Regions from separate parts of the Streptomyces sp. NPDC007162 genome, predicted to be linked through region 3. Evidence: riboswitches for the same ligand, from Rfam matches in the RefSeq annotation. Region 3 holds a riboswitch; each other region holds the start of a gene.

Region 1 (7,444 bases), on a different contig from region 3:
CCTGGCGGAGGATCTCGGGGTCGGCGCGATCGTGGCGTTCGCGATGTTCCACCCGCTGGCGGCGGCGATCGTCGCGGCGGTGCTGCTGGCCGCCGGGCTGGTCGTGCTGGTGTTCCTGGTCTCCCGGATCCGGCGGTTCCGACGGCGCCGCGCCCAGCGCCGCGCGGAACGGCGGCTCGCCGCGCGGGTGGCACGGCCACCCGGCTGACGGCCCGCCGGACCGGACTGTCGGTGGTGGTCGATAAAGTCGCGGGCATGGGACGGATTGCGGTGATCGGCGCCGGCATGGGCGCCATGGCGGCGGCCGCCCGGCTGGCCGTCGCGGGCCACCGGGTGACGGTGTACGAGCGCACGGAGACGTACGGCGGTGCGGTGCGCCGGTTCGAGCGCGACGGGTTCGCCTTCGACACCGGCCCCGCGCTGCTGCCGCTGCCCGCCGTGTACCGCGACCTGTTCGTCAAGACCGGCAAGGAGCCGCTGGAGGACTGCGTCGAGCTGGTCCAGGTCGACCCGTCGGCCCGGCACGTCTTCGCGGACGGCACGGTGGTGTCCCTGCCGAACGCGTCCCGCGCGGGGGTCGTCGGCGCCCTCGACGAGGCCCTCGGGTCCGGCGCCGGGCAGCGCTGGGGCGATTTCCTGGTGCGGGCCCGGGAGGCCTGGGACCGCACCCGGCGCCCGCTCCTGGAGGAGCCGCTGTGGCCGAACTGGCAGGTACTGGCCGAACGCGAGCCGTACCCGTCGGTCCCGCACAAGAAGCTGCTGCGCACCCGCCGGGCGGCCACGCTCGCCGAGATCGGCGCCTGGGAGCTGCGCGACGAACGGCTGGCCGCCCTCCTGGACGGCCATGCCCTCGCATACGGCCTGGACCCGCGCACCGCTCCCGCGAGCGCCGCCGTGCTGCCGTACCTGGAGCATGCCTTCGGCACCTGGTACGTGCGCGGCGGCATGAGAGAGCTGGCGCGTGCAGTGTACGAGCGGTGCCTGAAGCGGCGGGTCGAGTTCGTCTTCGGCGCCGAGGTCACCGCGGTGCCGGTGAAGGACGGCCGCGCGGCGGGGGTGGAACTGGCGGACGGACGGGTGAGCGACGCCGACCATGTGGTCGCCGGGGTGGACCCGGCCCGGCTGGCCGCCCTCACCGGTTCGGCGCCGGGCCTTCTCGACGCCGACACGGACGTGCGTGCCGACACCGGCACGGCGCGCCCGGTCCGTTTCAGCGTGCTGCTCGCGCTCCGGGGCGGGCGCGAGGCCGGTGCCGCGCACCGCACCGTCGTGCACGCGCCGGACGACCAGACCGAGTTGGACCTGCTGGTCGCGCCCGGCGGGGACCGGCCGGTGCGCCCGACCGTGACCGTGCTGCGGCCCGACGACCCGGCACTCGCACCGGACGGCGACCACGAGTCCGTGGTGCTGTCGGCGGTGCTGTCGGCCGAGGCGGGCTGGGAGCGGGAGGACACGGCCCGGACCTACACGGACCTCCTCCTCGAAGCCGCCGAGGCCGCGGTGCCGGAGCTGCGGGAGCGCCTGCTCTGGCAGGAGACCCGGGCGCCGGAACCGGGCGCCCCCGGGTCCGGCGGGATCTCCGCGCCCGCCCTCGCGGCCGGCCGGGGCCGCTTCCTGCACCCGGCCAACACCACCCGGCTGCCGGGCCTGTACCGGGTGGGCCGGTGGGCGCACCCGGGCGGCGGGCTGCCGCACTCCGGTATGTCGGGGGCGCTGGTGGCCGGGCTGATCGTGGAGGGACCGGAGTTCCGCGGCTCCCAGTGAGGATCGCGCGCCGGGGCCGGGATCGCAGAAACGCCGCCGGATCTCAGAAGCGGTACTGCTCGTCGTACCCGGTGCCGGGCCGGGCCTGCTGCTGCGCCTGGCCGTCGCCCTGGTAGGGGTACTGCTCCTCCTGCGGGAGTTCCCCGCCGAAGGTCTCGTCGGCGCGCTGCTGCGGGACCCAGACACCGCCCGCCGGGGTCTCGCCGTAGCCGCCGTTCCCGTACTGGCCCTGGGCGTAGCCCTGCTGGTCGTACTGCTGGGTGCCGTACGACGCGTCGTACCCGGCGCCGCCGTAGGTCTGGTTGCCGATGTACGGGTCGGAGTAGTTGGCGTACTGCTGCTGGCCGCTCGTGTCGTAGCCGTACTGCTGCTGGCCGTAGCCCGAGTAGTCGTAGGCGTAGTTCTGGTCGGAGCCCTCGGCGGCGTACCCCTGCTCCTGGCCCGCGGTCGCGTACGCGGCCTGCTGGTCGCCGGCCGCGGCGTAGCCGGAGCCGCGGTAGACGCCGTAGGAGCCGGTGTCGTCGGGCATCGGCTGCGGCTCGTACACCGCCGTGGACTCGGCGGCGGTCGGCTCGGTCGAGCGGGCACCGGGGGTGAAGACGTCGTCGTAGTCGTCGTCGCCGCGGTAGGCGGGGGTGCTGCCGGTGGCGTAGCCGGCCTGCTGCTCGGCGTAGGCGGCGTCGGCGGCGTCCGGGTCGGTGGCTTCCAGGCCCGGGTTCTCGTCCGGCTCGCCGCGGCGGCGCTTGGTCAGCCCGAGGCTGAGGCCCCGGCCGTCACCGTCCGTGTCGGGGCGCTTGACCGCCCAGCCGGCTTCGAAGCCGCGGCGGAACGACAACGTGACGTACGTCTGGCCGACCGCGAAGGCGATCGCGCCCACGCCGATGACGATCACGGACGGGATCAGGACGCCCAGGACGACGCCGAGGAAGCCCGCGAAGGCGAGCAGCCGCCAGCGCAGCCGCGCCTTGTACTGCAGCAGTACCTCGCCGAGCAACCACAGTGCGACGACGCCGAACGCTACGTAGAGGACCGTCCAGCCCATGTACGCCCCTCTCCCAGTGACCGCTACGCAGTGTGTCGTACACCGGTGCGGCCGGTCTAGGCCTGCGGGGGATGGTGCAGGCCCAGGTTCTCGTAGATTTCCAGCGTGGCCGTGGAGTTGTTGAGCGTGATGAAGTGCAGTCCGGGCACTCCCTCGGCGAGCAGCCGAGCGCAGAACTCCGTGGCGTATTCGATGCCAATGGAGCGTACCGCCGTCGGATCGTCTTTTGCTGTGAGGATCCGCTCTTTCAGGGCGTCCGGGAAGACCGCGTTGCTGAGTTTGGGCAACCGTTCCAGCATCTTCACACTGGTGACCGGCAGGATTTCCGGAATCACCGGAGTACGGCAGCCGGCCGCGCCGACCCGGTCACGAAGACGAAGGTACGACTCGGGCTGGAAGAACATCTGCGTGATGGCGTAGTCGGCGCCCGCGCGGCACTTGTCGACGAAGTGCCGTACGTCGGCGTCCCAGTCGTCGGAGCGCGGGTGCATCTCGGGGAAGGCCGCGACGCCCACGCAGAAGTCACCCGACTCCTTGATGAGCCGGACGAGTTCGGCCGCGTAGGTCAGCCCCTGCGGGTGCGCCACCCACTGCCCCATCGGGTCGCCGGGCGGGTCGCCGCGCACCGCGAGCATGTTGCGGATCCCGGCGTCCGCGTACTGGCCGATGATGTTGCGCAGCTCGGCCAGCGAGTGGTCGACCGCGGTGAGGTGGGCGACCGGGGTGAGGGTGGTGTCGGCGACGATCTGCTGGGTCTCCTTGACGGTGCCCGCGCGGGTGGACCCGCCGGCGCCGTAGGTCACGGAGACGAAGTCGGGGGCGACCGCCTCGACCCGCCGGAGCGCGCTCCACAGGTTCCGCTCACCCTTGGGGGTCTTCGGCGCCGAGAACTCGAAGGAGTACGTGGTCTTGCCGGTGGCGAGCATGTCGCGCACGGTGCGTGCGCGGTCAGTCCTGGTGGATGCGGTTCCTAGGGCCATACCCGCAGGTTAGTCAGGGGCGGACGGACACCCAACCACACTCGGGAAATTTGCCCGAATTGCCGAGCCCGCGTCCGGATGCTGGACAGGTTTCCGGACATCACACCCCGGCAGGGGCCCCGAGCCGGTCACGCCGACCGAAGCCGCTTGGCGAACTCCGCCGCCGCCGCGCCCGGGTCGTCGGCCGCGGTGAGCGCGCGGACGACCACCACGCGGCGGGCGCCCGCCTCCAGCACCTGGTCGAGGTTGCCCAGGTCGATGCCGCCGATGGCGAACCAGGGGCGCTCGGTGCCCAGGGCCGCGGTGTACCGCACCAGGTCGAGCCCGGGGGCGGGCCGGCCGGGCTTGGTGGGGGTGGGCCAGCAGGGGCCGGTGCAGAAGTAGTCCACGCCGTCCTGGACGGCCGCCGCGGCGGCCTCCGCCTCGGCGTGCGTGGAGCGGCCGACGAGGACGTCCGGGCCGAGGACCGCGCGGGCGGCCGTCACCGGCAGGTCTCCCTGGCCGAGATGGAGCACGTCGGCGTCGGCGGCGTGGGCCACGTCGGCGCGGTCGTTGACCGCGAGCAGCTTGCCGTGCCGGGCGCAGGCCTCGGCGAAGACGGCGAGGTGCGCCAGCTCCTCGGCGGCCTCCATGCCCTTGTCGCGCAGCTGCACGATGTCGACACCGCCCGCCAGCACCGCGTCCAGGAACTCGGCGAGGTCTCCCTGCTCCTTTCGGGCGTCCGTGCACAGGTACAGACGGGCGTCGGCCAGCCGGGCGCGGGCGGTGTCGGTCATCGGTGGGTCCCCCGTGGTGTCGTTGCCGGTTGCCGGTCGCCTCAGACGGCGAGCGCCTGGGCGCGGCGCTTCACCTCCGTGCCGCGATTCTCGCTGAGCGCCTGCGCGGGGGTGCCGGGCAGGGTCTCGTCGGGGGTGAAGAGCCACTCCAGCATCTCTTCGTCGTTGAAGCCGTCGTCCCGCAGCAGCGTCAGGGTGCCGGCCAGGCCCTTGACGACCTTGTCCCCGTCGATGAAGGCGGCGGGGACGTGCAGCGCCCTGTTCTCACCGCGGCGGACGGCGATGAGCTGGCCCTCCTTGACCAGCTGCCGCACGCGGGTCACCTCGACGTCGAGCATCTCTGCGATGTCGGGGAGGGTGAGCCAGGCGGGGACGAGAGCATCGATGTTTGCGTCAATCTCGGTCACGGGTCCAGGGTAGGCGCTCCGCCGGGTGGGGTGCGATCGGTAGTCGTCCGGAGTGCGGCACCGTCGTGGCTTGTCGCGCAGTTCCTCCCCCAGCCTTCGGCCGGGGGTACCCCCAGCGCCCCTATTGGGGCGCTGCAGTCGCGTTCTTCAGAGGGCGGGCCGGGTCGGCCAGGGCCTCCGGGTTCATCTGGCGCCCCGCCTCGATCAGGCGGCGGCCCTGGGCCAGGTCTCGGGGGCGGCCTACCGCCAGGAGGGCCGTCAGGCGGTCTTCGCGGAGCCAGCAGACGCTCCAGGCCGGGCCCGTCGGGTCGCCGCGCCAGATCATCCGGTCGGCGGACGCGTGGTGGCCCGCGTACTGGACGAAGCGGCCGAACTGTTCGGACCAGAAGTACGGCACCGGGTCGTAGACGGCGTCGGACTCGCCGAGGATGTTGGCGGCCACCGTGCGCGGGCCCTGAAGGGCGTTGTCCCAGTGGTGGATCAGCAGGCGGTCGCCGTAGCGGCCGGACGGGAAGGACGCGCAGTCGCCGACGGCGTAGACGTCCGGCGCGCCGGTGCGCAGGCGGTCGTCGGCGATCACGTCGCCGTGGGCGCCCAGCTCGATGCCGGAGCCGGCCAGCCAGCCGGTGGCGGGGCGGGCGCCGATGCCGACCACGACGGCGCCCGCGGGGACCCGCGCGCCGTCGTCGAGGACCACCGCGCCGGGTTCGACGCGCGCCACGCGCGCGTGCGTGCGCAGTTCGGTGCCGCTGTCCGCGTACCAGGCGGCCATTGGCGCGGCGACATCGGCGGGCAGGGCCCCGGCGAGCGGCCGGTCGGCGGCCTCCACGACGGTCACCGCGCAGCCGGCGGCACGCGCGGCCGTGGCGAACTCGGCGCCGATCCAGCCCGCGCCGACCACCACGATGTCGTGCTGCCGGGCGAGCACCGGCCGCAGCCGCTCGGCGTCGTCCAGGGTGCGCAGCAGGTGGACGCCGGGCACCCCCTCGGTGCCGGGCAGCGTGATCGGCTCGGCACCGGTCGCGAGCACCAGGACGTCGTACGGCACCGGTCCCGCCTCGGTGTCCAGCTCGTGGTCGGCGGTGCGCACGCCGACCGCCTCGCGGCCCAGCGCCAGCTCGATGCCGAGCGCCTCGAAGTCGACCTCGAAGGCCGAGCCCTCCGCCTTGCCGAGCAGCACGGCCTTGGAGAGCGGCGGCCGGTCGTACGGCTGGTGCGGCTCGGCGCCGATCAGCGTGACCGTGCCCGTGAAACCCCGCTCGCGCAGGGCGACGGCGGTCTGCACCCCGGCCATGCCCGCGCCCACGACGACCACGCGCCGCTCCTGTGACGTGCCCTGTCGCTGCGTCTGCCCGCTCACCTGATCACCATGGACAAGAACGATAGACAACTGACAAAGAGTCAGTCAGGGGGCGTGCCGCGTGACCTGTTGCACAGCGCCCGGCGAGGGCGTCCTTACCGCGCCGGACGACTCGGGCTAGGGTGGCGGACGTACAAGCACACGCGGGAGCCCGGACGCACCGGGCTGAGAGGGAGGCTGGCGGCCTCCGACCGTACGAACCTGATCCGGGTCATGCCGGCGAAGGGAGGGGCTGGACGCCCATGTCCTCACGTACGTCCGACGTCCTCGTCATCGGGGGCGGGATCATCGGTCTGGTCACGGCCTGGCGGGCGGCTCAGCGCGGGCTCGCCACCACCGTGGTCGACCCGGCGCCCGGCGGCGGGGCCGCGCAGGTCGCGGCCGGGATGCTGGCCGCGGTCACCGAACTGCACCACGGCGAGCAGACCCTGCTGGGGCTCAACCTGGCCTCCGCCCGCCGTTATCCCGGCTTCGCCGCCGAGCTGACCGAGCTGACCGGCCAGGACCTCGGCTACCGGCGCTGCGGCACGCTCGCGGTCGCCCTGGACGCCGACGACCGCGCCCACCTGCGGGAACTGCACGCCCTGCAGCAGCAGTCGGGTCTGGACTCGCAGTGGCTTTCCGGGCGGGAGTGCCGGCGCCTGGAGCCGATGCTGGCGCCCGGGGTGCGCGGCGGGCTGCGGGTCGACGGCGACCACCAGATCGACCCGCGTCGGCTGGCGGCCGCCCTGGTCACGGCGTGCGAGCGGGCCGGGGTGGTGTTCCACCGCGACTGGGCCGAGCGGCTGGACGTCGTACGGGAGCGGGCGGCCGGCGCCGTCACGCGCGCGGGACGGACGCTGGGCGCCGGGCAGGTGGTGCTCGCGGGCGGGAGCCTGAGCGGGCGGCTGGCAGGCGTCCCCGACGACGTGCTGCCGCCGGTGCGGCCCGTGAAGGGGCAGGTGCTGCGACTGACGGTGCCCCCGCGCCACGCGCCGTTCCTCAGCCGGACCGTGCGGGCCGTGGTGCGGGGCGGCAATGTCTACCTGGTGCCCAGGGAGAACGGCGAGCTGGTCGTCGGCGCGACCAGTGAGGAGCTGGGCTGGGACACCACCGTCACGGCGGGCGGCGTCTAC
Region 2 (7,444 bases), on a different contig from region 3:
CGAGGTCCGCGAGCGCTGGCCGGACGGCGGCTCCTCGGTGGGCATCCCCACCTGGTTCTACGGTCACGAGCCGCCGAACGCCTTCGCCGCGCACATCGCCAAGTACTTCGCCAACGCCACCCGCGAGGACGGCCTGTTGGCCCGCTCCGGCGCCGGTGTGGTGTTCCTGCCGGGCGCGGCCGGGACCGTACAGGAGATCTTCGACAACGCGACGCCCAACTACTACGAGTCGCGGGGCGAGCCGACCCCGATGGTGCTCGTGGACGAGGCGCACTGGAGCGAGCGGCTGCCTGCCTGGCAGTTGCTGACCTCGCTGGCGCGGGAGCGGTCGATGGCGTCCCGTATCGGCCTCGTTGACCGGATCGAGCAGGCCGCAGAGGCGCTGAAACGTCTCGGCAGTTAACGACTGTGCAAAGTCAACACCCGTGGACCGCATATGCATTGACACTGCTTATGGAACGCTTATAGACCTGTGAGCCTCTCGGGGATTCTGATGCCTCATCTCGCCGTTGCGTCAACTCCCCCGTTCACCCCCCGCAGTTGCACTCAGTAAAGGACAAACGTGTCCATATCCCGCCGCAGTGCACGTCGTTCCGTGCGCATCCTGGGTGTCGCCTCCGCGTCGGCCGCACTGGCCCTGGGCGTCTCCAGCACCGCCTTCGCCTGCAACATCAAGGACTTCTCCGCCGAAGCCACCTGCGACGGTGCCAAGGGCGCCATCGTCGTCACGGACACTGACGCCTCCGGCAAGGCCGCCACCATCACCGTGTTCCTCGAGAACAACGGCGCCGACGCCAAGCAGGTCGGCGAGGCGCAGACCGTCACGGGCTCCAAGGACGGCGCTAAGATCACCTTCTCCGAGGACTGGGCCCCCAACGCGACGTACCGCGTCCGCGTCAAGGTCGACAGCGGCAAGACCCAGATCGACACGGACATCACGCCGAACCTGACGACCCCCTCGACGGCGTGCGCGTCCGAGGAGAGCGCCAGCCCCTCGCCGTCGCAGTCGGAGTCGGCCACCCCGTCCCCGTCGGCGTCCGCGTCCACCCCGGCCGAGTCGGCCTCCCCGACCCCGTCGGCCAGCGAGAGCAGCAGCACCGCTCCGGCCGGTTCGTCGGACAACGCCCCGTCCCCGGCGGTCGGTGAGTCGAACCTCGCCGAGACCGGTGCCAACTCCAACACCGGCCTGATCGCCGGTATCGCCGGCGCGCTGGTCGCGGTCGGCGGCGGAGCCGTCTGGTTCGGCATGCGCCGTCGCGGCGCGCACAGCGGAAACTGACCGCGCCCGACACCCGTACCGCACCGAGGCCCGCCCCCGTTCCCCCGGGGACGGGCCTCGGTCGTGTGCCGAAGGTCCCGGTCGTGCCCGAGGGGACTCAGTCCAGTACGACGGTCTCCGTCGCGTCGAACTCGACGCCCACCGCGTCCCCGGTCTCCGGCGCCGCCCTGAGCGCGCAGGCCGCCTCCAGGCGGGGGCCGCCGTCCTCGGGCTGGAGGTGGACGGTGACGTGGGTGCCCTGGAAGGTCCGGGCGGTCACCGTGCAGGGCAGCCCCGCGGCGGCTGCGACGAGCCGTACGCCCGCGGGCCGCACCAGCAGCGACCGTGCCCCCTGCCCCGAGCCCTCCGGCACCGGCAGCTTGCCCCACGGGGTCACCGCGGCCGCGCCCTCGACGGTCGCCGGGACCACGTTGCCGAAGCCGAGGAAGCGGGCCACGAACTCGTCGGCCGGCCGCTGCCACACCTCAAGAGGGGTACCGGACTGGGCGATCCGCCCGTCCCGCATCACCACCACCCGGTCGGCCAGCGCGAAGGCCTCGCCCTGGTCGTGCGTGACGGCCAGCACCGTCGTCCCCAGCCGCCCGAACAGCTCCCGGAGTTCGACCACCAGCCGCTCCCGCAGCGAGCGGTCGAGCTGCCCCAGGGGTTCGTCGAGCATCAGCAGCCGCGGCCGGGGCGCCAGTGCCCGGGCGAGCGCCACCCGCTGCTGCTCACCACCGGACAGCCCGGCCACCGCCCGCCGCGCGGCCCCCGGCAGCCCGACCAGCTCCAGCAGCTCACCCACCCGCGCGGCCCGCTGTTCCTTCCCCGCTCCGCGCATCCGGAGCCCGAAGGCCACGTTCCCGCCCACGTCCCGCTGCGGGAACAGCTGGTGGTCCTGGAACATCAGCCCGACACCCCGCCGGTGCGCCGGCACCCGTGCCTGGTCCTGGCCGTCGAGCAGCACTCGCCCCGCACCGAGCGGTTGCAGCCCCGCCACCGCGCGCAGCAGCGTCGACTTGCCGCTCCCGCTGGGTCCGAGCACACACACCACCTCGTGCTCGGCGACCGCCAGATCCACCGTGTCGAGCACGGCGCGCGCACCGAACCGCACGGTCGCCGCGTCCAGTTCGAGAAGCGGCATCAGAACTCCCCCGTCCGGTCTGTCCGCAACCGTTCGAGCACCAGCAGCGCCACCGCGCACACCACCATCAGAATCGTCGAAAGCGCCATCGCCTCGCCGTAGTTGAGATCCCCGGGGCGGGACAGCAGCCGGGCCACCGCGACCGGCAGCGTCGGGTTGTCGGGCCGGGCGATGAACACGGTCGCCCCGAACTCGCCCAGCGACACCGCGAAGGCGAAGCCGGCCGCGATCAGCAGCGCCCGCCGCACCATCGGCAGGTCGACCTCCCGCCACACCCGCCACGGCGAGGCGCCGAGCACCGCAGCCGCCTCCCGCAGCCGCTCGTCCACGGCCCGCAGCACCGGCAGCATGGTCCGCACCACGAACGGGACGCCGACCAGCGCCTGCGCGAGCGGGACCAGGATCCAGGACTGCCGCAGGTCCAGCGGCGGCTTGTCCAGCGCGATCAGGAACCCGAAGCCGACGGTCACCGCGGACACCCCGAGCGGCAGCATCAGCAGCGCGTCGAAGCCGCGTACCAGGCGTCCCGCGTCCCGCCGGGCCAGCGCGGCGGCGGCCAGTGCGCCGATCAGCACCGCGATGGCGGTGGCGGCGGCCGCGTACTCCAGCGAGTTCACCACCGACTCGATCGGCGCGACCAGGAAGGTGCCGCCGTCGGCGTCGCCCAGCGCCCGGTAGTAGCCGAGACCGCCGTCGAACGACCGCCGTACCAGTACGGCCAGCGGCAGGAGGAGGAGCACGGCGATGGTCGCGAGGACCCCGGCGAGCAGCGCCCACTGGCCGGCCCCGCGCGGCCGCCGTGCCGTCACCGACGGGTCCACAAGACGCAGCGCGCCTTCCCGGCGCCGTACCGTCCACGCGTGCACGGCGAGGATCGCGCCGACCGCGACGAACTGGACGATCGTGAGGACGGCGGCCGTGGAGAGGTCGAAGATCTCGGAGGTCTGCCGGTAGATCTCCACTTCGAGGGTGGCGAAGGTGGGTCCGCCGAGGATCTGCACCACGCCGAACGAGGTGAAGGTGAACAGGAAGACCATCAGCGCGGCGGCGGCCACGGCGGGCGCGAGCGCGGGCAGGGTGACCTTGCGCCAGGCGGCCGCCGGCGAGACGCCGAGCATCCGTGCGGCCTCCTCCTGGCGGGGGTCGAGTTGCGACCACAGGCCGCCCACGGTCCGTACCACCACCGCGTAGTTGAAGAAGACGTGCGCCAGCAGGATGGCCCAGACGGTGGTGTCGAGCCGTACACCCCACACCTCATCCAGCAGGCCGCCCCGTCCGACGAGCGCGAGGAAGGCGGTCCCCACCACGACCGTCGGCAGGACGAAGGGGACCGTCACGACGGCCCGCAGCACCTGCTTGCCCGGGAAGTCGAGGCGGGCGAAGACATAGGCCGCGGGCAGCGCCACCAGCAGGGTGAGGGCGGTCGAGGCGAGCGCCTGCCAGGTGGTGAACCACAGGACGTGCCGGATGTCGGACTGCCCGACGACCTCGGCGATCCGCCCCGGCTTCCATACCCCGTCGGCCTTCAGGCCCCGGGTGACGATCGCCGCGACCGGCCAGGCGAAGAAGACGGCGAAGAACGCGACGGGCACGAGCAGCAGCCCGAGCCGCGCCGCGCCCGCCCGCCTGCCGGCGGTCACTTCAGTACGAGTGACGTCCACGTCTTGACCCACTGGTCACGGTTGGCGGCGATCTTGTCGGGCGCCATGGTCTCGGGATCCTGGGCCGCAGGACCGTACTCGGTGAACTCGGCAGGCACCGCGGCCCCCTTGACCACCGGGTACACGAACATGTTGAGCGGCATGTCCTCCTGGAACTCCTTGGAGACCAGGAAGTCGATGAGCGCCTTGCCGCCCTTGGTGTTCCCGGCGTTGCTCAGCAGTCCGGCGAACTCTATCTGCCGGAAGCAGGTGCCGGTCGCGACACCGGTGGGGGCGGTGCTGGGCTTCGGGTCGGCGTAGATGACCTCGGCGGGCGGCGACGAGGCGTACGACACGACGAGCGGCCGGTCCCCCTTGGCCTTCTTCCCGCCGGCCGAACCGGAGAACTCCTCGTTGTAGGCCTGCTCCCAGCCGTCGACCACCTTCACGCCGTTGGCCTTGAGCTTCTTCCAGTAGTCCGGCCACCCGCCGTCCCCGTACCGGGCGGCGGAGCCGAGCAGGAACCCGAGGCCCGGCGAGGAGGTGGCGGCGTTCTCCGTGACGAGGAGGTTCTTGTACTGCGGCTTGACGAGATCGGCGTACGACGCGGGCGGGGCCAGCTTGTGCTCGCTGAAGTACGCCTTGTCGTAGTTCACGCAGATGTCGCCGTAGTCGATGGGCGTCACCCGGTGCTTGGCGGCGTCGAGCTGGTACGCCGTTGCGACCTGGCCCAGGCCCTTGGCCTCGTACGGCTGGAACAATCCGTTGTCGAGAGCCCTGGACAGCAGGGTGTTGTCGACGCCGAAGAAGACGTCGCCCTGGGGGTTGTCCTTGGTCAGGATCGCCTTGTTGACGGCCTGTCCGGCGTCGCCGTCCTTGAGGACCTTGACCTGGTAGCCGGACTGCTTCTCGAAGTCCTTGAGCACGTTCTTGGAGACGGCCCACGAGTCGTGACTGACCAGGGTGACGGTCTTGGCGTCGGCGCCGGTGTCCGACGACGAGCACGCGGACAGCGTGACGAGACCGAGCCCGACGGCCGCGGCCACGAGGGTTCTGGTGTGCACTGGTGTTTTCCTCCTGGGGTGGACCAGGAAGAGACGCGGCCCTGCCCGTGAGCACGGGGCTCGCGGGCAGGGCGCAACAGCTTGAGTGATGACCGAACTTCCTACCCAGAATGACCTGGGCGAGGTTCAGAGGGTCTGCGGCCCGATTGCCGCACTCTCAGCGCTGTGGCGCTCCCCTGTCGGAATATGAAGATGTGGGTACGGCTGTGGATCCGCCCTCAGGCTACCGCTCCGTGGCCGCGAGCTGACCACAGGCCCCGTCGATCTCCTGGCCACGGGTGTCCCGGACGGTGACGGGAACACCGTGCGCGGCGATCGCCTCGACGAACGCCTTCTCGTCCTCGGGCCGCGAGGCGGTCCACTTGGAGCCCGGGGTGGGGTTCAGCGGGATGAGGTTGACGTGCACCGGCTTGCCCTTGAGCAGCCGGCCGAGCCGGTCACCGCGCCACGCCTGGTCGTTGATGTCCCGGATGAGCGCGTACTCGATGGACAGCCGGCGGCCGCTCTTCTCGACGTAGTCGAACCCGGCGTCGAGGACCTCGCGCACCTTCCACCGGGTGTTGACCGGGACCAGGGTGTCGCGCAGTTCGTCGTCGGGGGCGTGCAGGGAGATCGCGAGCCGGCACTTGAAGCCCTCGTCGGCGAACCGGTGGATGGCCGGGACGAGTCCGACGGTGGAGACGGTGATCCCGCGCTGCGAGAGGCCGAGCCCGTCGGGAGCGGGATCGGTCAGCGCCCGGATGGCGCCGACCACCCGCTTGTAGTTGGCGAGCGGTTCGCCCATCCCCATGAAGACGATGTTGGAGAGTCGCGCCGGTCCCCCCGGGACCTCCCCGTCCCTGAGCGCCCGCATACCGTCGACGATCTGGTGGACGATCTCGGCGGTGGACAGGTTCCGGTCGAGACCCGCCTGCCCGGTCGCGCAGAACGGGCAGTTCATCCCGCATCCCGCCTGCGAGCTGATACACATGGTCACCCGGTCCGGGTAGCGCATCAGCACCGACTCGACGAGCGTGCCGTCGAACAGCCGCCACAGCGTCTTGCGGGTGGTGCCCTCGTCCGTGGACAGATGCCGTACGACGGTCATCAGCTCCGGGAACAGGGCCTCCCGCAGCTTGTCCCGGGAGCCGGCCGGGATGTCCGTCCACTGCTCGGGGTCGTGCGCGTACCGCGCGAAGTAGTGCTGCGAGAGCTGCTTGGCACGGAACGGCTTCTCCCCGGCCTCGGCCACCGCGTCCTTGCGCTCGGCGGGCGAGAGGTCGGCGAGATGCCGCGGCGGCTTCTTGGCTCCGCGCGGGGCGACGAAAGTGAGTTCTCCGGGCTTGGGCATGGTGGTACCAGTGTCGCAGATCCACTTGGGTGGCCTGCGGCCGTCCGGACGCCCCGGGGCCAATATCACATATGTCGCATATATGGCAATATAGGGCATGTGGCATCCGTTCCGCCGACAGGAGTGAGGAGTGAATCATGATCGCCAAGCTGCTCGGCAAGCTGTTCTTCACCCGCCACTACGGTGCGTATGGGGAACACGAGTGGGACGCGTACGCCGGCGACGACTCGGCCTGACCGCAACGCCGGCGGGGACCCCGGGTGGCTCCCGCCGGCAAACGTTCTCATGGGCTCGCTGAAGGAGCCGCCGCGGCTGCCCGGAGGCAGCTTCGCGGCCTGGAGTCGTGACCGGCTGGCGACGGCCCGCCGCGGCGCGGCGGAATGCGGGGACGTCTGGCAGCTGGAGCCGGGGGTCTACGTGGCCGCCACGGCCGGTGCGTGCGAAGACGTCCTGCACCGCGCGCGGGACTTCCGCAAGGCGTCGTCGCCCCTCTTCCCGCCGTTGCGGCCGTCGGGCGGAGCACCGACGGCCGAGGAACGGGCCCGGGCCCACACCGCCCGGATGCGCGGACTGCGGCCGCAGGCGGTCGTGGCCCGGACCGGTGAGATCGCGGCCGGGACCGCCCGGTTCGCCGAACAGTTGCCCACGGGCCGGGACGTCGAGATCCTGCCCCTCGTCCGGCACGCCCTGGCAGAGGTGGGCGTGCGCTACCTCTTCTCCGAAGACGCTCCGGCCCTGCTGCCCTTCGCCGCGCGGCTCTTCCTGGCCCGGGAGCTGCTCGCCCGCCCCTCGCGTTGGGTATGGCCGCCCTGGATCCCCACACCGGCACGGCGGTTCCGCACCCGGCAGCAGGTCGCCTTCACCGACGCGTTGCGGCCCGTCGTCCGCCGACGCCTTGCACCGGGCCCGCTGGGAGACGACCTGCTGGGGCAGATGCTCCGGCCCTCGCCCCACCACGGCCTGCTGCCGGAGCAGGCCGTCCTCGACACTCTCCCGGGCATCACGGTC
Region 3 (7,064 bases):
CGGCGACAGACGGTTAGAGTCGCTGACCCCCTCGCGCTCCGGGAGCGACTCTTGGCCACGCTTGACGCCGCCTCAGCACCCACGGAACACCGCCCACCACCCGCCCGACGCAGTTCCACCACACCCCCCGTGCAGCGGCCGGCCACCCAGGCCGACCCCGCACAGCCGCATTCGGCCACTCTCATCAGTTCCGTGCAGCGCGCCATGCGTCTGCTGGAATGTGTCGCAGAGCACGAACACGGCGCCCCCGCCAAACAACTGGCCCGCGAGACCGGCCTCGCCCTGCCCACCGCCTACCACCTGCTGCGCACTCTCGTGCACGAGGGATACCTCCACCGTGACAAGGGCCTGTTCTTCCTCGGCGAGGCCGCCGAGCGGCTGAGCAGCAGCGGAGCGCAGCAGAAACGTCGCAGCGCGGTCGTCGACACCCTCGCCCACTGGCGGGATGCGATCGGTGTACCGGTCTACTACGCGATGTACCGGGACGGTGAGATCGAGGTCGTGTGCGTCTCCGACTCCCCGGCTGCTCCGGCGGTCGAGGAGTGGGCGGACTTCCGCGAGACCGCCCATGCACATGCGATCGGCCAGTGTCTGCTCTCCCAGCTGGACGATGTCGCCCGCCGCGACCATCTCGACCGGTACCCCGTGCAGACGCTCACCCCGTACACGGTGCGTGACAGCCACGCGCTGCTGCGCAGGCTGGAGCGCACCCGCCGGATGGACCCGGCGGTCGAGCGCCAGGAGTACACGCTGGGGACGGTGTGCGCGGCCATCCCCATCACCGCGGGCACCACGGCCGCCACCATGGCCATCTCCCTTCCGCTTCACCAGGCCGACCGGCTGCTGCCCGCGGTACGGCAGTTGCAGGGCGAAGTCGGAAGGCACCTGGGTTCCCTGGCCATCGCTATCAGTATCTGAAAACTCACTCCTTGTGATCTCCCGTGTACGTTCAGCAAGATTTGACCACTATCAAAGGGGTAAACCCGGCCAGTCGGCGTCATATGACGGGGTAGACGATGCGCGAGTCCGTACAAGCAGAAGTCATGATGAGCTTTCTCGTCTCGGAGGAGCTCTCCTTCCGCATCCCCGTGGAGTTGCGCTACGAGACCTGTGATCCGTATGCCGTGCGGCTCACGTTCCATCTGCCCGGGGACGCGCCGGTGACCTGGGCGTTCGGCCGTGAGCTGCTGATCGACGGGGTGGGCCGGCCGTGCGGCGAGGGTGATGTGCATATCGCACCCGCCGATTCCGAGGTGCTGGGCGAGGTGCTGATCCGTCTTCAGGTCGGCTGCGACCAGGCGATGTTCCGTTCCTCGGCGCCCCCGCTGGTGGCATTTCTCGACCGTACGGACAAGCTGGTGCCGCTCGGCCAGGAAGGCGCGCTCGCCGATTTCGACGCCCATCTGGACGAAGCCCTGGACCGCATCCTGGCCGAGGAGCAGAGCGCCGGCTGAGACGCCGCGGCCACGGGGGACACGTTCCTCCCCCCGATCCGGATGAGGACACGCAGGAACGCTTCTGCGTGCTCTCCTGGCGCCGTCAGTGCTTCCGGCGCCGCCCCCGTCCGCCGCGTGCCGGTACCTCCAACGCCGCGACCGCCTCCGTGCCCGGCCGGTCGGCCGACACCACCAGGGCTGCCAGCAACGTGGTGACCGGCACCGAGGCGACCAGTCCGATCGAGCCGACCAGTGTGCGCACGACCTCTTCGGCCACCAGCTCACTGTTGGCGACCGTCGTCACGCTGCTCTGCGCGATGGAGAAGAGCAGCAGCAGCGGCAGCGCCGCGCCCGCGTAGGCCAGCACGAGGGTGTTGACGACGGAGGCGATGTGGTCGCGGCCGATGCGGATGCCCGCCCGGTACAGCCCGCGCCAGCCCATCGTCGGGTTGGCCTCGTGCAGTTCCCACACGGCCGACGTCTGGGTCACCGTCACGTCGTCCAGCACGCCCAGCGAACCGATGATGACGCCGGCCAGCAGCAGACCGCTCATGTCGATCGACGGGTACAGGCCGTGGATCAGCCCGGTGTTGTCGTCGGTGTTGCCGGTGAGAGCGGCCCAGTCGATGAACTCCGAGCCGAGCAGGCCGATCAGGCACAGCGAGACCAGCGTGCCGAGCACCGCCACGGAGGTACGGGCCGACAGTCCGTGACACATGTACAGGGCGATCAGCATGATGGCGCTCGCCCCGACCACCGCCACCAGCAGCGGATTCGAACCCTGGAGGATCGCCGGGAGGATGAACAGGGTCAGCACCATGAAGCTGACGGCCAGTGCGACCAGCGCCATCACCCCGCGCAGGCGGCCCACCACCACGACGGCGAATGCGAAGATCCCGGCCAGCAGCGCCATCGGGAACTTCCGGTTCACATCGGTGACCGAGTACTGCAGATCCTTCGGCGCCGAGGGCTCGTAGGCGACCACGACCTTCTCGCCCTGGTGCAACTGCCGTGACTGGTCGGGCTGCACGATCTCGGTGAAGGTACGGCCCTTGTCCTTGCCGGTGTCGACCCGGACCGTGGCCTTCTTGCAGGTGCCGCCGTCCTCCTGCTTGCCGGACCCTCCCTCGGTGGTGGGGATGTCACCGGTCGAACCGCCCCCCGAGGCGTTGACCGACTTGCAGCTGACCGAGACGACCTTGGCGACCGTGGCCGCCTGCGTCTGCCGGTCGAAACCGACGCCGGTGCGCTCGTGCGGCGGGGCGCCGCCGGGCCACAGCACCACCAGGCCGACCACCACCGCGGCGGTGAAGGGGATCAGGATCGCCGCGATGACCTTGCGCAGATGCTTCGAGACGGGGGCGGCGGGACCGTGGCTGTGCGAGTGGCCGTGTCCGCCGCCGGTACCGGCATGTCCGTGACCCGGACCGGCGCCGGCCGTCCGGCTGTGGGCGTCGCCAGGAGCGTGCTCCTGGCCGGACCCGTGTCCGTACTCACCGCCGTGCTGGTGTCCCTGCCCGTGGACGTGCCCTTGCTCGTGCGCATGGGCACGCCCGGCACCGGCACCATGGCCCCCGTGGCCCGGTTCGCCGCCCGTTGCCGCGCCGTTGCCGCGCCGTGGGTCAGAAGGCGGATAGGGGGGCTGCTGTGTCGTGGTCACCGCCCGATCATCGCAAGAACGGCAGGGGCCCCCTGTTCACCGCGCCCGAATTGACGCTAGCGTGGAGGCACCTTTGCACACGCGGGAGCTCGGAGCACCGGGCTGAGAGGGCGCTGACCTCCGTATTCGCGATGTTTCACGTGGAACAAGTGAAGTTCCACAGGGAGCACCGCTCCACGGAAGCCGCTGCGTCGACCGCCGAACCTGTTACCGGGTAATGCCGGCGTAGGGAGTAGGTCTCATGACCAACAAGGACGCACGCACGCCTGCCTTCAGCCAGGACGAACAGCCCACCACGGGTGAAGCGCCGCAGGGGGCCGGGAAGTCCGTGGGCTGGCACAAGGGCTATGTCGAGGGCTCGCGCCCCGACCTGCGAGTGCCGGTCCGTCAAGTGCACCTGACCAACGGGCAGTCGGTCACCCTCTACGACACCTCGGGCCCGTACACCGATCCGCTCGTCGAGACCGACGTCCGCCGGGGGCTGCCCCCGTTGCGGGAGAACTGGATCGTCGCCCGCGGTGACACCGAGGAGTACGCGGGCCGGCCGGTCCGTCCCGAGGACGACGGGATCAAGCACACCGCGCCGCGCGGCGGGCTGCGCAACCTGGACGCGGTCTTCCCGGGACGTCCGCGCCAGCCGCGCCGGGGCCGGACCGGTGAGGCGGTCACCCAGCTCGCGTACGCGCGCCGAGGCGAGATCTCGCCCGAGATGGAGTACGTGGCCATCCGGGAGAACGTCCCGCCGGAGGTCGTCCGTGCGGAGATCGCGGCGGGGCGGGCCGTGCTGCCGGCCAACGTCAACCACCCGGAGATCGAGCCGATGATCATCGGCAAGCGGTTCCTGGTGAAGGTCAACGCCAACATCGGCAACTCGGCGGTGACCTCCTCCATCGAGGAGGAGGTGGAGAAGATGACCTGGGCGACCCGCTGGGGCGCCGACACGGTCATGGACCTCTCCACCGGCCGCAACATCCACACCACCCGGGAGTGGGTGCTGCGCAACTCCCCCGTCCCCATCGGCACGGTGCCGCTCTACCAGGCCCTGGAGAAGGTGGACGGCCGGGCCGAGGAGCTGACCTGGGAGATCTACAAGGACACGGTGATCGAACAGGCCGAGCAGGGCGTGGACTACATGACCGTCCACGCGGGCGTCCGACTGCCGTTCGTCCCGCTCACGGCGAACCGCAAGACCGGCATCGTCTCGCGGGGCGGCTCGATCATGGCGGCCTGGTGCCTCGCGCACCACAAGGAGTCGTTCCTGTACGAGAACTTCGAGGAACTCTGCGAGATCCTCGCCGCCTACGACGTCACGTACTCCCTGGGCGACGGTCTGCGCCCCGGCTCCATCGCGGACGCCAACGACGAAGCGCAGTTCGCGGAGCTCCGGACCCTCGGGGAACTCAACCGGATCGCCAAGCGTTTCCATGTGCAGACCATGATCGAAGGCCCGGGCCATGTCCCGATGCACAAGATCAAGGAGAACATCGACCTTCAGCAGGAGGTCTGCGATGAAGCTCCGTTCTATACGCTCGGCCCGCTGACCACGGACGTCGCACCGGCGTACGACCACATCACCTCGGGCATCGGTGCTGCGATGATCGCCTGGTGGGGCACGGCGATGCTCTGCTACGTCACGCCCAAGGAGCACCTGGGGCTGCCCAACCGGGACGACGTCAAGACCGGCGTCATCACCTACAAGATCGCCGCCCATGCGGCCGATCTGGCCAAGGGCCACCCGGGTGCGCAGGAGTGGGACGACGCACTGTCCGATGCCCGCTTCGAGTTCCGGTGGGAGGACCAGTTCAGCCTCGCACTGGACCCGGACACGGCCCGCGAGTTCCACGACGAGACCCTCCCGGCGGAGCCGGCCAAGACGGCCCATTTCTGCTCGATGTGCGGACCGAAGTTCTGCTCGATGAAGATCAGCCAGAGCATCACGGAGCGATTCGGCGGCGCGGCGGCCGAGGGGGCGTCTCCGGAGGAGGTCGCGGAGGGAATGCTCCAGAAGTCGAAGGAGTTCGCGGCGAGCGGGAACCGGGTGTATCTGCCGCTGGCGGACTGAACCCCTCCCGGCTGCCGGCCGGTTACCGGTCTCGCCATGCGTCGACGTGTTCCAGCAGATAGGCGGCGAGTTCCGGCGGGTGGAGGCCGAGGGCGGTCACGGCTGTAGCGTCCAGCGGGATCCGGACCGGATCGAAGTCACCTGTGTCGGGGGTGTCGAGTTCGGGACCGCTGCGGCGCTCGGGACGGAGGTCCAGCAGGTCGGCCAGGAAGTAGTGCTGGGTGACGGTGACCGTCTCCACCTCGCGGCGCGGGGCCGTGTCGAGATCGGCGTCGTCGGATTCGACGCTCCCGCCGACCGTCGTCCAGTACAGGGAACCGCCGGGCCATCCTCGGCGCAGGAACACCAGATGGTCGCCGTCGAGGAGGACCGCACGCACTTTGTGACGGACCTTCATCTCCGTGACGACAGCGCGCCGGCTCCCTCCGGCTTCGATCTGCGAGAACACGGTGGCGTGGACGTGTTTCTGCAGGACTGTCCCACTCGTGCCGTGCTGGACCTGATCGCCGGAAAGTGGACCATGCTGGTGCTGGTGGCCCTTGCGGACTGACCCGCACGCTGTATCCGACGGTGCCGCCGTGTGTGGAGGGCATCACCGACTGGGCGCAGGCGAACAGCGCCGCCGTCCGGGCGGCACGGGACGAGTCGACGAGCGCACCGCCCGTCAGCTCCCCGGTGCCACCGGGTAGGACCGGGTGTCCGGCCCGCGCCCCCGGAAGGGGCGCAGGCCGGGCTATTCCGGCTGGTGTTCCGGGCCTCCGAAGTCCGGGCTGGTGTAGTCCGGACTGCTGAAGCTCGGCCGGGGGGCGGGAGCCGCGCCGTCGTCGGTGCTGAAGCCGGGGCGGTCGTAGCCGAGGCGCGGCATCCGGCCCGCCGGTCCCGACGGGGCCGTACGGCGCAGTTCGGCCGTACCGGCGTCAGTGGCCAGCGCTTCCCGCAGGAAGGGCAGGATGCCACGCTCCAGCACGGCGTCCCGCCAGGCCTGCCGGGCCTTGGCCACCTCGCCGTCGGGTTCGCCGTAGGCCCCCGCCTCCAGCGAGGGGCTGTTGCGCAGTGCGGTCAGCAGCAGCCCCGCGCCCGCCATGAGGATGGCGGCCGCGGTCACGGCACCGAACACCCAACCGGCGGTGAGCATGGTCTGGGCGAACGCCGGGGCCGGGTCCAGCATCTTCAGGACGTAGCCGACGAGCAGGAAGATCGCGGCGGCGGTGCCGGCGAGCACGGGCGCCAGGACCAGGGCGAGGGCGAAACCTCCGGCGCCGGTGGTCTCGGCGGCCTCGCCGAGGGTGGTGGCGAGCCCCAGCGAACCGCCCGCGGCCGACTCGGCGGAGTCGGACTGCCGGACGGGGGCCGGGGTGGACCGCGCCGGATTGCGCAGTTCCTCGCGGACCTTCACATAGTGCTGGTACTCGGTCGCCGCGGCCGCCGCTATCAGTGCGGTGGCGTTGAGCGCCATGGTGCGCAGCTGTTCGGTGTTCAAATGCCGACCGGTACCGGCCAGTTCGGGACGGTAAGGGGCGGAGCGCAGCGCCTCGTCGAGGATCCGCTCGTATTCCTGGCGGTCCTCGCTGTGCAGGTGCTGCGGAACGCTGTTCATGTGCATCCCCCGATGCTCCGTAGGGCTGGTGGCTCGCACGCCGGCGAACCGTCGGGCAGAAACGGAGGGGAGCCTGCTACGGATAAACCGATGGTAGAGCCGTTAAGGCACGCGGTGACAGGGGGTTGCCGGAAATTGGGTGTGGCCCGCGTGTGGCGCCGGAGGGACAGAACAGCGTACCGAAAGCTCAGACGTCCAGCGGGAGCTGCCTCACCAGCAGCTTTCCGGCCATGGTCACTCCACCGTCCATGGCGATGGCGAGTCCGTCCGCGTAGATGTGCGGCCCTTCCACGACCGGCCTGGTGTTCT

Evidence for each region. Region 3 has a riboswitch for thiamine pyrophosphate ahead of thiC (phosphomethylpyrimidine synthase ThiC). Riboswitches for the same ligand answer to the same signal wherever they lie in the genome.
Region 1: linked by a shared signal. The riboswitch ahead of thiO (glycine oxidase ThiO) and the one ahead of thiC (phosphomethylpyrimidine synthase ThiC) in region 3 are both predicted to bind thiamine pyrophosphate.
Region 2: linked by a shared signal. The riboswitch ahead of ABZ646_RS02465 (thiamine ABC transporter substrate-binding protein) and the one ahead of thiC (phosphomethylpyrimidine synthase ThiC) in region 3 are both predicted to bind thiamine pyrophosphate.

Annotation. Positions count from the first base shown of each region.
Region 1 is NZ_JBEYFC010000024.1:28,045-35,488, forward strand. Features, by position in the region: gene ABZ646_RS05110 (DUF4126 domain-containing protein) at 1-208, shown strand, start outside; gene ABZ646_RS05115 (NAD(P)/FAD-dependent oxidoreductase) at 256-1,764, shown strand; gene ABZ646_RS05120 (hypothetical protein) at 1,808-2,806, opposite strand; gene metF (methylenetetrahydrofolate reductase [NAD(P)H]) at 2,863-3,786, opposite strand; gene thiE (thiamine phosphate synthase) at 3,915-4,562, opposite strand; gene ABZ646_RS05135 (Rv2175c family DNA-binding protein) at 4,604-4,969, opposite strand; gene ABZ646_RS05140 (FAD-dependent oxidoreductase) at 5,091-6,329, opposite strand; TPP riboswitch at 6,463-6,574, shown strand; gene thiO (glycine oxidase ThiO) at 6,572-7,444, shown strand, end outside.
Region 2 is NZ_JBEYFC010000010.1:22,279-29,722, reverse strand. Features, by position in the region: gene ABZ646_RS02485 (Rossmann fold nucleotide-binding protein) at 1-403, shown strand, start outside; gene ABZ646_RS02480 (LAETG motif-containing sortase-dependent surface protein) at 596-1,279, shown strand; gene ABZ646_RS02475 (ABC transporter ATP-binding protein) at 1,377-2,402, opposite strand; gene ABZ646_RS02470 (iron ABC transporter permease) at 2,402-4,000, opposite strand; gene ABZ646_RS02465 (thiamine ABC transporter substrate-binding protein) at 4,039-5,106, opposite strand; TPP riboswitch at 5,187-5,294, opposite strand; gene rlmN (23S rRNA (adenine(2503)-C(2))-methyltransferase RlmN) at 5,330-6,436, opposite strand; gene ABZ646_RS02455 (cytochrome P450) at 6,722-7,444, shown strand, end outside.
Region 3 is NZ_JBEYFC010000037.1:178-7,241, reverse strand. Features, by position in the region: gene ABZ646_RS06940 (IclR family transcriptional regulator C-terminal domain-containing protein) at 193-918, shown strand; gene ABZ646_RS06935 (SsgA family sporulation/cell division regulator) at 1,017-1,454, shown strand; gene ABZ646_RS06930 (YibE/F family protein) at 1,540-3,096, opposite strand; TPP riboswitch at 3,168-3,345, shown strand; gene thiC (phosphomethylpyrimidine synthase ThiC) at 3,338-5,158, shown strand; gene ABZ646_RS06920 (NUDIX domain-containing protein) at 5,181-5,537, opposite strand; gene ABZ646_RS06915 (hypothetical protein) at 5,508-5,708, shown strand; gene ABZ646_RS06910 (hypothetical protein) at 5,892-6,761, opposite strand; partial or broken gene ABZ646_RS06905 (hypothetical protein) at 6,943-7,064, opposite strand, start outside.